2 regions of the Nonomuraea roseola genome follow, and region 2 is predicted to be linked to the other one. Evidence: predicted binding sites of a transcription regulator. Region 2 holds the regulator's gene; the other holds the start of a gene.
The links. The regulator HspR, encoded in region 2, represses chaperone genes until heat shock. The targets are predictions, from matches to a motif close to ANTTGAGTCNNNNNGACTCAANT.
Positions count from the first base shown of each region.

Region 1: lon (endopeptidase La) is a predicted target of HspR. The motif match lies at 1,792-1,814, and genes of this name have one in related genera.

Region 1 is NZ_BAAAXC010000012.1:607,470-616,008, reverse strand. It holds gene lon (endopeptidase La) at 1-1,778, opposite strand, end outside; gene ABFX55_RS15015 (hypothetical protein) at 1,946-2,191, shown strand; gene ABFX55_RS15010 (response regulator) at 2,289-2,942, shown strand; gene ABFX55_RS15005 (TetR/AcrR family transcriptional regulator) at 2,962-3,561, opposite strand; gene ABFX55_RS15000 (biliverdin-producing heme oxygenase) at 3,566-4,204, opposite strand; gene ABFX55_RS14995 (glycosyltransferase family 2 protein) at 4,447-5,343, opposite strand; gene ABFX55_RS14990 (hypothetical protein) at 5,743-6,003, shown strand; gene ABFX55_RS14985 (SRPBCC family protein) at 6,014-6,433, opposite strand; gene ABFX55_RS14980 (helix-turn-helix domain-containing protein) at 6,511-7,071, opposite strand; gene ABFX55_RS14975 (hypothetical protein) at 7,554-7,871, opposite strand; gene ABFX55_RS14970 (MFS transporter) at 8,103-8,539, shown strand, end outside.
Region 2 is NZ_BAAAXC010000015.1:2,392,038-2,400,576, forward strand. It holds gene ABFX55_RS34520 (CU044_5270 family protein) at 1-16, opposite strand, end outside; gene ABFX55_RS34525 (RNA polymerase sigma factor) at 9-545, opposite strand; gene dnaK (molecular chaperone DnaK) at 713-2,578, shown strand; gene grpE (nucleotide exchange factor GrpE) at 2,581-3,165, shown strand; gene dnaJ (molecular chaperone DnaJ) at 3,191-4,375, shown strand; gene ABFX55_RS34545 (heat shock protein transcriptional repressor HspR) at 4,380-4,730, shown strand; gene clpB (ATP-dependent chaperone ClpB) at 4,735-7,302, shown strand; gene ABFX55_RS34555 (helicase HerA domain-containing protein) at 7,336-8,539, opposite strand, start outside.

The DNA of each region.
Region 1 (8,539 bases), on a different contig from region 2:
GAGGTGCGCTGCTTGGACTCGGGAAGCGACGCCTCGGGAACGAAGCGCGGCCTGCCCAGGTAGTCGACCAGGTTGTCCTCGCCGACGACGGACGGCAGCGCGTCCTTGGCCGTGACCTTGCGCAGGATCCTGGCGATCGAGCGCTCGAGGGAGCGCACGCCCGCCTCGCGGGTGTACTCGGCGGCCAGCTTGCGCAGCGCCGCCTCCTCCACCGTGACCTCCTCGGCGGTCAGGCCCGCCAGCTCCAGCTGCTTGGGCAGCAGGTGGTCGCGGGCGATGGCCACCTTCTCGTCCTCGGTGTAGCCGTCGAGGGTGACGACCTCCATGCGGTCGAGCAGCGGCCCAGGGATGGCCTCCAGGACGTTGGCCGTCGCGAGGAAGAGCACGTCCGACAGGTCGAGCTCGACCTCCAGGTAGTGGTCGCGGAAGGTGTGGTTCTGCGCGGGGTCGAGGACCTCGAGCAGGGCGGCCGTCGGGTCGCCCCGGTAGTCGGCGCCGACCTTGTCGATCTCGTCGAGCAGCACGACCGGGTTCATCGAGCCCGCCTCGCGGATCGCCCTGACGATGCGTCCGGACTGCGCGCCGACGTAGGTGCGCCGGTGTCCGCGGATCTCCGCCTCGTCGCGCACGCCGCCGAGGGCGACGCGGACGAACTTCCTGCCCATGGCGCGGGCCACGGACTCGCCCAGCGACGTCTTGCCGACTCCTGGAGGGCCCGCCAGAGCGAGGACGGCGCCGCTGCGGCGGCCGCCCACCACGCCGAGGCCCTTGTCCTGGCGGCGCTTGCGCACGGCCAGGTACTCGATGACGCGGTCCTTCACGTCGTCGAGGCCGGTGTGGTCGGCGTCGAGCACCTCACGGGCACCCGCGATGTCGTAGTTGTCGTCGCTCGTCTCGTTCCACGGGATGTCGAGGACGGTGTCGAGCCACGTGCGGATCCAGCCGGTCTCGGGCGACTGGTCGGAGGTCCGCTCCAGCTTGTCGACCTCCTTGAGCGCGGCCTCACGCACCTTCTCGGGGAGGTCGGCCGCCTCCACGCGGGCGCGGTAGTCCTCCTCCTCGGTCTCGGTGTCGCCGTTGAGCTCCTTGAGCTCCTTGCGGACCGCGGCCAGCTGCTGGCGCAGCAGGAACTCCCGCTGCTGCTTCTCCATGCCCTCCTGGACGTCCTTGCGGATCGTCTCGGCCACGTCCAGCTCGGCCAGGTGCTCACGCGACCACTCGACCAGCTTGGCCAGCCTGTCGGCGGGGTCGGGGGCCTCCAGCAGCTCCACCTTCTGCGCGGTGCTCAGCCAAGGTGTGTAGCCGGAGCTGTCGGCCAGCACGGAGGGGTCGTCGATCTGGTTGACCTGGTCGACCACCTGCCACGCGCCACGCTTCTGCAAGATGGTCGTGGCCAGGGCCTTGTACTCCTTGGCCAGCTCCTGCGCCCGCTCACCCACCTGAACGGGGTCGACCGTGAGCACCTCCACCCACAGGGCCGCGCCCGGGCCGGTCGTGCCCTTGCCGACCCTGGCCCTGTTGACGCCACGGACGACGGCGGCGGGCTCACCCCCGGGGAGCCTTCCGACCTGCTCCACCACGGCCTGGACGCCGACGGCGCCGTAACGGCCGTCGATCCTGGGAACGAGGAGCACCCGCGGCTTGTTGAGACCAGAAGCCTGAGCCGCGTCGATCGCAGCCCGGACCTCGGAGTCGGACAGGTCCAGAGGGACCACCATGCCCGGCAGGACCACCTCGTCGTCGAGTGGCAGGACCGGGAGGATCAAGCTCTCACTCATCTGAACTCCAAAGGGTTGAGTTATACCGACTCAATTAACGAGAGCCCTCCAATGTTCCCGAAGTTGCTGATGTTCGCTCACAGCGATCGTAATGATGTAAGTGATACCTCCGAGGGATCACTCTCAGGGTTGATGCGGGCCTGGTCAGAGCCTCGTAGGCTGTTGCGGTGATCTCGGCCGTCGTCCAGCCCTTCAGGCTCGCGCTCTTCAGGGGCGAGGCCGACCCCGCGCCCGCGCGTTCGCGCAGGTTGCGCCCTCCGATGCCCAGGCCGCTGCGCGGGCTGCTGCCCTTCGGCCACCTCGATCTGGTGCGGGTGGCGGATCTCCTGCTGGCCTGGACGCTGTTCGGCACCGTCTTCAGCGACCTGACCAACCTGACCGAAGCCGCACCGCAGCCGATGTGGCTGGCATGAGGGAGCGGGCCTCGCTGCTGGGCGGGTCGCTGGAGACGGGTCCCGTGGAAGGGGGCGGGTTCGAGGTGAAGGCCATGCTGCCGCTGGAGGGAGTGTCATGATCAGGGTGCTGATCGCCGACGACCAGGGCATGGTGCGCACCGGGTTCACCGTCTTCCTGAGCAGCCAGCCCGACATCGAGGTGGTCGGCGAGGCCGCCAACGGCGCCGAGGCGCTGGAAAGGGTCGCCGAGCTGGCGCCCGACGTGGTGCTGATGGACGTCAGGATGCCGGTGATGGACGGGCTGGAGGCCACCAGGCGGCTGATGGCCTCCGCCCGGACGAAGGTGCTCATCCTCACCACGTTCGACCTGGACGACTACGTCTACGAGGCGTTGCGCGCGGGCGCCAGCGGGTTCCTGCTGAAGGACGCCTCTGCCGCGCAGCTGGCCGAGGCGGTGCGGGTGGTGGCGGCGGGCGACGCGCTGATCGCGCCCGCTGTCACCAAGCGGCTGATCCACGAGTTCGCCAGGCTGGGCGGGCCGAGGGCGCCCTCGGTGAAGCGGCTGGCCGAGCTGACCGAGCGGGAGACCGAGGTGATGACGCTGATCGCCCAGGGGCTGTCGAACCAGGAGATCGCCTCCAAGCTCGTGGTGGCGGAGCAGACGGTGAAGACGCACGTGGGCAGGGTGCTGACCAAGCTCGACCTGCGCGACAGGGCCCAGGCGATCGTCTACGCCTATGAGACGGGGCTGGTGCGCCCTGGCGAGTGAGCGAGGCCGCGCGACCCGATCAGGAGGCGCTGCCGAGCGCGCGAAGCACGAAGCCCGACACGATCTCCTCGGCCGCCTCCACGCTCACCCGCCCGCTGATCAGCGGCTCCCGCTCGGCTCCGATGACGGCCATGATCATGCGTGCCGTGGCCGCGACGTCCTGCAGGTGGAAGTCCGCCGAGGCGGCGCCGCTGTCGAGGATCTCGACCAGGATGCGCTGCATCGGCGCCACGTGGTCGGCCAGCTGCTGGTAGGCGTCGGGGCCGAGGGAGGCGCTGAGCCCCGCGGCGCCGGGATGCGGATGCGCCACGAGCCCGGCCAGCTGCAGCCTGACGAAGGCGCGCAGCCGCTCCGAAGGCGAGGCGGACGGCGGCAGCTGCGCGGTGTAGGCCTCGATGAAGTAGTGCGTGACGCGCTCGGTGAAGGCGAGCAGCAGCGCCGCCTTGTCGGGGTAGTAGTTGTAGAGCACGGTGCGGGTGATGCCGGCCTCGTGCGCCACGTCCGTCATCGAGATCGCGTCGATGCCCTGCACGCGCGACAGCCGCGAGACCGCCTGCAGGATGCGGTCCTGCGTCTGGGCGCGGTGCTCGCCGATCGTGGCGGCGCTGATCCTGGGCATGGGCCTATGCCGCCGACCTGACCGTGTGCAGCAGTTCGGCCAGCACCTCGGTGTTGAGCTGGTAGGCCAGCCGCACCTCGCGGATGATCCGCTGCCCCTCCGCCTCGTCGAGCGCGAGGGCGTCGAGGCGGGCGCGATACTCGTTCTTGAAGCGCGGCAGCGAGCCGATCTCGTCGAAGACGTAGAAGTCGACGCCGCCGCCCTTGCCGTAGCCGTAGATCTTCTGCAGCTCCATCCTGATGAACTGGCCGCCCGACAGGTCTCCCATGTAGCGGGTGTAGTGGTGGGCGATGTAGCCGCCCGGCCAGTCGGAGACCTGCTCGATGCGGGCCACCAGGGTCCTGGTCGCCTTGGACGGCGCGATGCGCGACTCCCACGCGGGGCCGTAGATCGTCGCCAGGTCCCGCTCCAGCGCCCGCTGCCGGTACAGCGAGGGGAAGACGAAGCGCCCTGCGACGGGGTGCTCGGCCAGCCGCTCGGCCGCGCCGTCGAGCGCGAGGTAGGCGAAGTAGTGCTGGGCGACCATCTCGCCGTACTCCTCGGCGCTGAGCCGTCCCGCCATCAGCTCGGTGAGATAGCTTTCGCCCTCGGCCGACTCGTGGTCGCTCCAGGTGGCCGCGCGAAGGGTCTCGGAGAAGGTCATGACACAGTGTCACCAAAATCGGTGGCTCACGTCAAGTCGATGACGACACCATGTCATAAACCCCAGGATCAGGGCGACCACGGGCAGCCAGGCGAGGCGCTTCGCGGGCGCAGGTCGCCGCGCGACCCAGCGCGCGTCGCCCCGGGGCGTGAACCTCCCGGCTAACTCGCGGGTACTACGCCGTCGCGGGGCTCCGCCGACACCGTCGGAGCCGCCGGACAGCGTGCGATCATCGGGCCCGGTCAGCCGCCATGGACGCGGATCGAGTGGGGACACGTCCTGGCGAGCACGCCCGTGATGTGGCGACCGTCCGTGGTCCGCTCTCGCGGTTGCCGAGCTGCAGGAGTGGACGGCATCGGCCGACGGACCGCGGCGAACAGGCGCGCCAGCGTAGCCGACCTGCCGCCGTCGGCCGCCTGCGGTGCGATGGCGGCGACGCCTTCCTCCAGCCACGCCTCCCACGCCCCACGCTCGCCGCTGTCGAGACGGCCGTGCGCCTCGGCCAGGTCGAGGATGGCCGTGCCGATCTCGCGGGCCATCGTCCCGCCCGTGGGACGGAACCGGCTGCCGATGACACCCAGATGACGAACCTGCACCCGCGCACCGGCCAGCGCGAGCGTGATGTTGAGGAAGGACTCCACTCCGAAGTCCGCAGGAAGCGGCTCGGTGAGCAGCGACCGGCGCACCGCCCGGTAGCCGGTCAGCGCGTTCGCCCCCATGAACCCCGTCTCCGGGAAGAACCTCTCGGTCAGCGGCTCGTAGACGGTGAACGTGGAGCTGAGGATCGTGCCGGGGTGGTCGTATTCGTAGTCGCCCACCACGTGCCCTGCGGTGCCGGAGGCGGCTGCCGCGCGGAGTTCGGCGGCGACGTTGAGCTCCGAGGAGACCAGGTCGGCGTCGAGGAAGCACACCCACTCGGTGCGAGCCACATCGATCGCGGCGTTCATCGCGGCGCCCTTGCCCTTCGGCCCGCTCAGGACCTCCGCCCCCGCCGCGGCGGCACGCCGCGCGGTGGCGTCGGTCGAGGCGCTGTCGACGACCAGGATCCTGTCGCCCGGCCCGGCGGCGGCGCGCGCCTGCCCGACGATGGCGGCGACGGTGGCCTCTTCGTTGTGCGCGGGGATGACGAAGGTGAACAATGCCGTGTCTCCCGGGGGTGCGGTCAGCCACCACCCTAACGATCACCCGCCGCCCGGCGCGTTCCGCCCGAACGTGACCTCTGTCACCATATGGGGCCTTCGTTGATCACCGCGGTGGTCGCACGACGGCGCCCTGAAGGGTGGCGGCCTGGCCACCCGGGCGCGCCTGGAGCGGCGGGAGATCCCGATGGATCTCCCGTGCACTCGACACCTACCTGGCTGACCGCGCTCGCCGGGCCCGAGTCGAGCAGCGGGACCTGCGCAAGCCCTTGCCCGCATCGAGTACGCCGCGCACCTGGACGGGCGGCTGCGTCGATGCGAGGCCGCCGGGTTGAATGACGAGGCCGATCGGTGAAACAGATAGAGGGCGGGGCCAGAATCGCGAAGAGGGGAGACATCATGACGAGCCGGGCGGACGCGCCGCGGGGCTCGTTGACGGTCTGGCTTCAGCCGACGGACGCCCCCAAGCGCGACAAGAACCGCAACCATCCCGACCTCCATGTCCCCGACGGAGGCGATGTGGACGCCGAGGCGAAGCGGCCGAGCCACGGCCGTCCAGGCGGCGAGACCTTCCTCGGCTTCAACGGCCGGCACCGCCGGGGGGCGAGTTCGCGGACCCGGTGCGGCGACGTCGTCGGTGCGGTACTCCGCCGTCCATGAGGTGAACTGATCACATAGTTCCGCCATCGGCGTATGCGGCGAGACCGTCTGCCATACGTTGCATGAAACGGGTCAGGTACCACCGCCAGAAACCACCCGAGAGCGGCAGCTTGGGGTCAAAGGTGGCGGACCAGGCGATGTCGGTGCCGCCTCCGGGTACCGGGGTGAGATCGATGGTCCCACGGTAGGACCGGAAGGGCCCGCCCACGTTGTCGTAGACGAACCGCCGGTCGGTGATCAGCTCGACGATCCGCTCCCGGGCGACGTGACGGCCGGTGCGGAAGATCCTGGTGTCGCCGACCTCTTGCCGGCCCACGGGGTCGCCGTCCTCGACATCGGCCGAGCCGATCGGCGACCACACCGGCCAGGTGGCCGCGTGAGTGAGCGCCGCGAAGACGGCATCAGGATCGGCTTGCGAGCGTGCGGTCACGGCATAGGAGTACGGCATGAGCCCAAACGTAGGCTCCGCCGCCTTCCGGGGACATGCGCGCGATTGCCGAGGATCGATCAGTTCTTGCGGTACGCCGAGGGCCGGACACCGGTCTGGCGCAGGAAGGCCGACGACAACGCGCCTGGACTGGCGAACCCGCACCGCCGGGCGATCTGCTCGATGCTGAGGGAGCTGGTGGACAGCAGCCGCTGCGCCTGCTCGATCCGCAACCGGGTGAGGTACCGGTGGGGTGTCTGGCCGGTGGCCTCCCGGAAGACGCGGACGAAGTGGTACACGCTCAGATGGACCTCGGCGGCGATGGTGGCCAGCGTCAGAGGCTCCGCCAGGCGCTCCCGCATGATGGCGACGCCCGCCCGGACGGCGGCGTGCTCGGGACCGGGCAGGCGTTCGTCCCTGCCGTGGGTCAGCAGGTGCGTGGCGAGGAACGCCGCGGCGGACTCCGCGTACAGGTCGCTGACGCCGCCGGCGCCCGGCAGCGAGCGGAGGAGCTGTTCGACAACCGGATCTCCCCCTCGCAGGACAGTCGACAGCGCTTCGAAGTCGGGCTCACGGCCGCCCAGCGCTCCGGCGACCTGCTGGACGGTCGGCGAGGGAAGGTGGACCTGGATGGTGCTCAACCCGGACGTCGCCCGGTAGCTGAGTGAGCTGGCGCGGCCGGGGACCATGAGTTCCAGATGGCCGGGAACCCAGCGGCGCCGGACGGGTCTCCCACCGGCATGTGTCCACATGTCCGCGTTCCCGGCTACGCAGAGCACAAGATGCAGGTCAGACACTGCGGGGAGCGCAAGGTGCTCAACCTCGGACGCGTGGTCGAAGCCTTGGACGAGTAGTGATCGCCAACCGGCGTCGTCCCAGCTGTTGTACGTGTGCCGCACGTACACCGGCGTATCGAAGCCGGCATAGGCCGCCAGATCGAAGTCAGGCGAGTCGAACACACGGCGAGTCTAGTCGGCGATCAGGCGCCTGATGGGGCCCAGGACCGCGCCCGCCAGGGCGAATAGCGAGCGGGCCGGAGCGCGCCGTACACCGGACCGCGCATCCAGCCCGCCCCGCGCAGGCGGGCACCCGCCTCGCTCGTGACCACCACGTCCAGACAGGATCAGTCGGTGTACCAGGTGTCGTAGTAATCGCACGACCAGTAGCCCCAGACCTTGAGCTTGAAGCAGGCGCGGAACCACCGAGAGCCCCAGTTGTTGATGGCGGGCGTCGTCACGCTGGACTTGCCAGAGGCGATCGTGCGGTGGCAGTAGCGCCAGGTCTTCCTGTTGTCGTCCGACCAGTCCAGTGACACGACGTCACCGGGCTTGAGGTTGCTGCCCCACACCCAGTAGATGCGTTCGTAGCGCCCGGTGTTGCGGTTGTAGTAGACGCGGTTCTTGCTCGTGTACAGCCGCGCGGCACCGGCTCCCGCCTGCACACCGCCCCGGTACCAACGGTCCGATTCGCGGGGGACGTACGGGTGGGGGTTGATATTGGGCCCACACGAGCCTCCTATGGGCCCGGCGGCGGCGCGGCCGCCGGGCTCGTGAGGGGAGAGCGGACCGGAGCCCGTGAGAAGACCGGAGGTGCTCGTGCATGGTCACAGGGGACGACTCTCCTCGAAGGGGGGTGTCCAGTCCTGTCAGAGAGCTACGACAAGATTGCCATCATGGAAGTCCAGCTCAAGTCCCCCCAGGGCCGGTGGATCCTGGCCGCCACCGTGCTCGGCTCAGGCCTGGCCATGCTCGACAGCACGATCGTCAACGTCGCGCTTCCGACCCTGAGCAGGGAGCTCGGCGCCGACATGGCGGGGGCCCAGTGGACGATCAACGCCTACACCCTCACTCTCGCGGGGCTCATCCTGCTCGGCGGCTCCCTCGGCGACCGCTTCGGCCGTCGCAAGATCTTCCTGATCGGCACCGTGTGGTTCGCGCTGGCCTCGGCGCTGTGCGGCGCCGCGCCCAACGTCGAGACGCTGGTGCTGGCCCGCGCCCTCCAGGGGGTGGGCGGCGCGCTGCTCACGCCGGGTTCGCTGGCGCTCATCCAGGCCAGCTTCGTGCGCGAGGACCGGCCGAGGGCGGTGGGCGCCTGGTCCGGGCTCGGCGG
Region 2 (8,539 bases):
GCGTGATCTCATCCATCGTGATCCTCCAGGTCGCCGAGTGTCTTCCGCAGTTGCTTGCGCGCCCTGTTCAGCCGGGACGCGACGGTTCCGTAGGGGATGCCGAGGGCTTCGGCCACCTCCGCGTGGGTGAGGCCCGCCAGGGCGATCAGTAAGACCACGTCGCGGTCGCCGCGCTTGAGCCCGGCCAGCGCCCCCGCCAGCCTGCCGGTCAGCGCCCCTGCCGCGACGCGCGCGAGCGTCGTGTCCTCGTGGCTCTCCGCTCTCGGCTCGGCGGTACGGCCGAGCGCCTTCCATCGCCTGACCTCGGCACGGCGGTGCTTCGCCACCAGGTTGGTGGCGATGCCGTACAGCCACGGCCTGATCTCGCCTCTGGACGGGTCGTAGCCGCCGCGGACGGCCACCAGGAACACCTCTGCCGCCAGGTCGTCGGCGACGTCGGAGGAGAGCCTGCGGGCGATGTACCGGTGCACCTCGGGCCAGTGTTCGTCGAAGGTCCGTTCCATCCAGGTGGTCGCGTCCTGCGCGGTCGAAGGGGGAACTGTCATGGCACCACGCCTCGTTCGGGATGTGAGTCACCCGTTTTTTCCCGAAAGCCCGGAATGCTTTCACGAGGATCGGGGTTGAGTCGGGTAGGCTCAACTCGTTTGACAAACCATCCGGCCGTTCATAGGTTGAGCCTCATCAGCTCAACTTTGACTACAAGGACGTACTCATGGCACGTGCGGTAGGTATCGACCTGGGGACGACCAACTCCGTCGTCTCGATCCTCGAGGGCGGTGAGCCCACTGTCATCGCGAACGCGCAGGGCTCCAGGACCACGCCGTCCGTGGTCGCCTTCGCGAAGAACGGCGAGGTCCTGGTGGGCGAAGTGGCCAAGCGCCAGGCCGTCACCAACGTGGACCGGACGATTCGCTCGGTCAAGCGCGAGATGGGCACCAACTGGTCCCAGGAGATCGACGGCAAGAAGTTCTCCCCGCAGCAGATCAGCGCCTTCGTCCTGCAGAAGCTCAAGCAGGACGCCGAGGCCTACCTGGGCGAGAAGATCACCGACGCGGTGATCACCGTCCCGGCCTACTTCAACGACTCCCAGCGCCAGGCCACCAAGGAGGCCGGCACGATCGCGGGCCTCAACGTGCTCCGCATCATCAACGAGCCGACCGCGGCGGCGCTGGCCTACGGTCTCGACAAGGACCAGGACCAGACGATCCTCGTCTTCGACCTCGGCGGCGGCACCTTCGACGTGTCCCTGCTCGACGTCGGCCAGGAGGACGGCCACGGCTTCGTCGAGGTGAAGGCGACCTCGGGCGACAACCACCTCGGTGGCGACGACTGGGACCAGCGCGTCGTCGACGAGCTCGTCAAGCGCTTCCAGAACGCCCACGGCGTCGACCTGGCCAAGGACAAGATGGCCCTCCAGCGCCTGCGTGAGGCCGCGGAGAAGGCCAAGATCGAGCTGTCCAGCCAGTCCGAGACCAACATCAACCTGCCCTACATCACGGCCTCCTCCGAGGGCCCGCTGCACCTGGACGAGAAGCTCACCCGTTCGGAGTTCCAGCGCCTGACGGCCGACCTGCTCGAGCGGACCAAGGGCCCGTTCCACCAGGTCATCAAGGACGCCGGCATCAAGGTCTCCGACATCGCGCACGTCGTGCTCGTCGGCGGCTCGACCCGTATGCCCGCCGTCTCCGAGCTGGTCAAGGAGCTCACCGGCGGCAAGGAGCCCAACAAGGGCGTCAACCCCGACGAGGTCGTCGCCATCGGCGCCGCCCTGCAGGCGGGCGTGCTCAAGGGTGAGGTCAAGGACGTCCTGCTGCTCGACGTGACCCCGCTGTCGCTGGGCATCGAGACCAAGGGCGGCATCTTCACCAAGATCATCGAGCGCAACACCACGATCCCGACCAAGCGCTCCGAGGTCTTCACCACGGCCGAGGACAACCAGCCGTCGGTGCAGATCCAGGTCTACCAGGGCGAGCGCGAGATCGCTTCTTACAACAAGAAGCTGGCCACGTTCGAGCTGACGGGCATCGCCCCGGCTCCGCGCGGCATCCCGCAGATCGAGGTCACCTTCGACATCGACGCGAACGGCATCGTCAACGTCTCCGCCAAGGACCTCGGCACCGGCAAGGAGCAGACGATGACGATCACCGGCGGCTCCGCGCTGCCGAAGGACGACATCGAGCGCATGATGCGCGAGGCCGAGTCGTACGCCGAGGAGGACAAGAAGCGCCGTGAGGAGGCGGAGGTCCGCAACAACGCGGACGGTCTCGCCTACCAGACGGAGAAGTTCCTCCGCGAGAACGACGACAAGGTTCCCGGCGAGATCAAGACTGAGGTGAACGACGCGCTCGCGGAGCTGAAGAAGGCTCTGGAGGGCACCGACACCGACACGATCCGCAACTCGGCCGAGAAGCTCGCCACCGTCAGCCAGAAGATGGGCTCGGCGATCTACGCCCAGAACCAGCAGGCGGGCGCCGCCCCCGAGGGTGACGACACCACCGCGCAGGCCAAGGCGGACGGCGACGACGACGTCGTCGAAGCCGAGATCGTGGACGAAGACCAGCCCAAGAAGGACCAGTGACGATGTCTGACCCGCGCGATAACGGGCCCGAGACGGAGCCAGTGATCCGCGACAACCGCAAGATCGACCCGGAGACGGGTCAGGCGAGGTCCGCCGCGGACGAGCAGCAGCCCAAGGCCGCTGCCCCCGTGGCGGAGGGTGGTGACGCTCAGCTGCTGGCCGAGCGCACCGCCGACCTCCAGCGCCTGCAGGCGGAGTACACCAACTACCGCAGGCGGGTCGAGCGGGACAGGATCGCGGTACGCGAGCAGGCCGTCGCAGGCGCCCTCTCCGAGCTGCTACCGGTCCTCGACGACATCGGCAGGGCCCGCGACCACGGCGAGCTGAACGGCGGTTTCGCCAAGGTCGCCGAGTCGCTGGAGGCCGCGGTCACCAAGCTGGGGCTGACCTCGTTCGGGCAGAAGGGCGACCCCTTCGACCCGACGGTGCACGAGGCGCTGATGCACAGCTACTCCTCGGAGGTGACCGAGCCGACCGCCATCGAGGTGCTGCAGCCCGGCTACCGCATCGGCGATCGGGTGCTGCGTCCCGCACGGGTCGCGGTGGCCGAGCCCGAGGACGCCCCTGCCGCGTCTGACGAAGACTAAGAACATCCCCCGAAAGGACGCATAGATGAGCACCAAGGACTACTTGGAAAAGGACTACTACGCCGTCCTTGGTGTGCCCAAGACCGCCACCGCCGACGAGATCAAGAAGGCCTACCGGAAGCTGGCCAGGCAGTACCACCCCGACGCCAATCAGGGTGACGCCGCCAAGGAGGCCAGGTTCAAGGAGATCTCCGAGGCCAACGACGTGCTCTCCGACTCCAAGCGGCGCAAGGAGTACGACGAGGCGCGCACGCTGTTCGGCTCGGGCGTGGGCGCCCCGAGGCCGGGTGGCGGCAGCGGCGGGTTTCCTTTCGACTTCGGCGACCTGTTCGGCGGCACGGGCCAGCAGGGCGGGAGCACCAGCGACCGCATCGGCGACCTCTTCGGGGGGCTGTTCAACAGAGGCGGCGGCACGGGCGCCCGCACCACGGGCGCGACGACCAGGCCGAGGCGCGGCCAGGACATCGAGTCCGAGGTCACGCTGTCCTTCACCGAGGCCGTCGAGGGCCACACCGTCTCGCTCAGGCTGACCACGTCGTCGGCGTGCAATGCCTGTAGCGGCACGGGCGCCAAGGCGGGCACGACCCCGAGGGTCTGCCCCACCTGTGAGGGCACCGGAGCGGCCAGCCGCAACCTGGGCAACTTCGCCTTCTCCGAGCCGTGCCGCGACTGCAAGGGCCGCGGTCTCCTCGTCGACGACCCCTGCCCCGTGTGCGACGGAAGCGGCAGGGCCAAGAGCACCCGCACGATCCAGGCGCGCATCCCCGCGGGGGTGGCCGACGGCCAGCGGGTCAAGCTCAAGGGCAAGGGAGCGCCTGGCGAGAACGGCGGCCCCGCGGGAGACCTCTACATCCAGACCCATGTGAAGCCGCACGCGGTGTTCGGGCGGTCGGGCGACAACCTGACCATCACCGTGCCCGTCACCTTCACCGAGGCGGCGCTCGGCGCGGAGATCAAGGTTCCTGTCCTCAAGGGCCTTCCCGTCACTCTGCGCATCCCCGCGGGCACGCCCAACGGCCGCACCTTCAGGGTTCGCGGCAGGGGGGCCGCGCGCAAGGACGGCACCAAGGGCGACCTGCTCGCCACGGTGGAGGTGCTCGTCCCCAAGCAGCTCGACGACAAGTCACGCGAGTTGCTCACGGAGTTCCGCACCGCCACCGCGAGTGAGGACCCGAGGGCCGACCTCATCCAACGGGCCAGAAGCGAGTAGGCCGATGGACGCCAACTACTTCAACCTTTCCGATGAAACACCCGTCTACGTCATCTCCGTGGCCGCCCAGCTGTCCGGTCTGCACCCGCAGACCCTCAGGCAGTACGACCGTCTCGGACTGGTGTGCCCAGGCCGTACGGCGGGGCGCGGCCGCCTCTACTCGATGCGAGACATCATCCAGCTGCGCGAGGTGCAGCGCCTCTCCCAGGAGGAGGGCATCAACCTCGCCGGCATCAAGCGGATCCTTGAGCTGGAGAACGAGGCGCTGAGGCTGCGTGAGGAGGTTCACCGCCTCAGGGCCGAGATGTCCATGGTCAAAGCTCTGATCCGATACGAGCTGCCACCGGGGGCCTGAACATATGGACTACAAGCTCACCCAGAAGAGCCAGGAAGCGCTGTCAGTCGCGATGCGACGGGCCGCCGCTGAGGGAAATCCCGAGATCGCGACCGCGCACCTGCTCTCCGCCCTCCTCTCCCAGACAGGCGGCACCGCCGTACCCCTGCTCGAAGCGGTGGGAGCCGACTGGAAGGCGCTGCGGGCGAAGGTCGAGACCACGCTGGCCGGGCTGCCCAAGGCGCAGGGCGCCACGGTGAGCGCGCCGTCCAGCTCGCGCCAACTCCTCACCGTGATCAACACCGCCGCGCAGCGGGCCAAGCGGCTCGAGGACGAGTACGTCTCGACCGAGCACCTGCTGGTCGGCCTCGCGACCGACGGCGGTGAGATGGCGAGCCTGCTGAAGGACGCGGGGGCCACGCCACAGGCGCTGCTCGACGCCTTCGAGCAGGTGCGCGGGCACGCCCGGGTCACCAGCGAGACACCCGAGGACACCTACCAGGCGCTGGAGAAGTACGGCGTCGACCTGACCGAGCACGCCCGCAGCGGCAAGCTCGACCCCGTCATCGGGCGCGACTCCGAGATCAGGCGCGTGGTGCAGGTGCTGTCGCGCCGCACCAAGAACAACCCGGTGCTGATCGGCGAGCCTGGCGTGGGCAAGACCGCCGTCGTCGAGGGCCTGGCCCAGCGCATCGTGGCCGGCGACGTGCCCGAGTCGCTGCGCAACAAGAAGCTGATCTCGCTCGACCTCAGCGCGATGGTGGCGGGTGCCAAGTACCGCGGCGAGTTCGAGGAGCGGCTCAAGGCCGTGCTCTCCGAGATCAAGGAGAGCAACGGGCAGATCGTCACCTTCATCGACGAGCTGCACACCATGGTCGGCGCGGGCGCCGCCGAGGGCGCGATGGACGCGGGCAACATGCTCAAGCCCATGCTGGCCCGCGGCGAGCTGCGCATGATCGGCGCGACCACGCTCGACGAGTACCGCGAGCGCATCGAGAAGGACCCCGCGCTGGAGCGGCGCTTCCAGCAGGTCTACGTGGGCGAGCCCTCGGTCGAGGACACGATCGCGATCCTGCGCGGGCTGAAGGGCCGCTACGAGGCCCACCACCAGGTGCAGATCGCCGACAGCGCGCTGGTCGCCGCCGCGGCCCTCTCCGACCGCTACATCACCAACCGCTTCCTGCCCGACAAGGCCATCGACCTGGTCGACGAGGCGGCGTCGCGGCTGCGCATGGAGATCGACTCGCGCCCCGTCGAGATCGACCAGCTCCAGCGCAACGTCGACAGGATGAAGATGGAGGAGTTGGCGCTGGCCAAGGAGACCGACGAGGCCTCCGTCCAGCGTCTCGGGCGGCTGCGCGCCGAGCTGGCCGACCGCCAGGAGGAGCTCAACGCCCTCGTGGCCAGGTGGCAGAAGGAGAAGGCGGGCCTCAACAGGGTCGGCGACCTGAAGAAGCAGCTCGACGAGGTGCGCGGGTCGGCCGAGCGCTTCCAGCGCGACGGCAACTACGCCGAGGCCTCCAGGCTGCTCTACGACGAGGTGCCGCGGCTGGAGAAGGAGCTCGAGACCGCCGCCCAGGAGACCCCCGAGCAGCAGATGGTCAAGGAGGAGGTCGGCTCCGACGACATCGCCGAGGTCATCTCCTCGTGGACGGGCATCCCCGCAGGACGTCTGCTCGAGGCCGAGACCGCCAAGCTGCTGCGCATGGAGGAGGAGCTGGGCACGCGCCTCATCGGTCAGCGCGAGGCCGTCCAGGCGGTCTCCGACGCCGTACGGCGCAGCCGCGCCGGCATCTCCGACCCCGACAGGCCGACGGGCAGCTTCCTGTTCCTCGGGCCGACCGGCGTCGGCAAGACCGAGCTGGCCAAGGCGCTGGCGGAGTTCCTGTTCGACGACGAGCGGGCGATGACCCGCATCGACATGTCCGAGTACTCCGAGAAGCACAGCGTCGCCCGCCTGGTCGGCGCGCCTCCCGGATACATCGGCTACGAGGAGGGCGGCCAGCTCACCGAGGCCGTGCGGCGCCGTCCCTACACCGTCGTGCTGCTCGACGAGGTCGAGAAGGCCCACCCCGAGGTCTTCGACATCCTGCTCCAGGTGCTCGACGACGGCAGGCTGACCGACGGCCAGGGCCGTACGGTCGACTTCCGCAACACGATCCTGATCCTCACCTCCAACATCGGCTCGCAGTATCTCGTCGACCCGAAGCTGGAGAACGGCGCCAAGCGCGACGCGGTGCTGGCGGCGGTGCGCTCGTCGTTCAAGCCCGAGTTCCTCAACAGGCTCGACGACGTCATCCTCTTCGACGCCCTGGGCACCGAGGAGCTGACCAGGATCGTCGATCTGCAGGTGGACCGTCTGGCCCAGCGCCTGGCCGACCGGCGGCTGACGCTCGACGTCACCCCTGCCGCGCGCGACTGGCTGGCGATCACCGGCTACGACCCGATGTACGGCGCCCGCCCGCTGCGCCGTCTGGTGCAGTCGGCCATCGGCGACCAGCTCGCCAAGGCGGTCCTGTCGGGCGAGGTGGTCGACGGCGACACCGTCCTGGTCGACCTCGGCGACGACCAGCTGACGGTCGGCCGCGCCTGACTCCCGCGAAGCCCCGGGCTCCCGTCCGGGGCTTCAGCGTCTCCCGTTGGCGAGCGCCAGCACCTCTTCGGCGGTGGGGGCGGAGTCGGGGTGGTGGGTGAGGCACATCGGCACCCTGATCTGGTGCAAGCCCGTCCCCTCGGCCGCCATGTAGAACTGGCCGGCCCTCAGCCGCCCGATGTCCGACACGCGGCCGCCCTTGGCCCTGGCCATGTCCGTGGCCGCGGCGATCTGGATCGGGGCGTTCAGCAGGCCGAAGAACTGCGTGGCCGCATTGCCCGGGATGTGGTTGTGCAGGCCCTTCGGCGCCTGGGTGGCGAAGACCAGGCCCAGGCCGTACTTCCTGGCCTGGGAGGCGAGCATCAGCGTGCTCGCAGTGGCGGCGGTGTTCCTGCCGTTGGGGGCGAACGTCTGCGCCTCGTCCATGACCAGGAGCCCGCCGAGCGGCCTGTCTCCTGCGGGGTGGCGCCTGATCCAGGAGAACAGGCCGAGCTGGAGCTGGTTGACGAAGCTCTGCCGCTGCTCCTCGGAGGGCAGCCCGGCCAGGTTGATCACCGACACTCTGGCCCTTCGCCCAGGCTCGGGCGTGAGCAGCAAGCCGGGGTCCACAGGCGTGCCGTTCCCGCCGAACAGCGGATCCATGATCACGGCGGCTCGCAGGTTCTGCGCGACGTCGGCGGCCAGTTTGGCGGCGTTGGCCAGGTCGCTGACGCCGTCGGGCAGGTCCGACAGCAGCGCGATCAACCCGCCCAGCCCCGTGCCGCCGCGCCTGGCGTGGTGCCTGGTCGCCTCCCGCAGCACCGCCTGCGACTGCAGCGCCTTGGCGGTCGCGCCGTCGATCTTGGCCTTCGGCGCGAGCGCGGCCACGGCGGCGTCCAGGGCCTGGCCGAACTCGTCGGGATCGTCCACGAGAGCGCCGAGGTCGGGCAGCGGCTGGAAGGCGAGAGGGCGGCCCGCCTGCTTGCCCGGCGTCCAGACCACGACGTCGGTGCCGGCCAGGTACTCCTCGGCCCGCTCCCTGTCGCCCTCCTGCCACGTGGACGGCGCCTCGGGCCACGGCGTGCCCAGCCTGGACAGGTCGTTGTTCGGGTCGAGGACGATCGAGGAGACGCCCTGCAGCGCGCACTCCTCGACCAGCCTGCGGATCAGCACCGTCTTGCCCGACCCCGATCCCGCGAAGATCGCCGTGTGCTTCCTCAGCGCCGCCACCGGGATCCGCACCTGCTCGCCTTCGTGC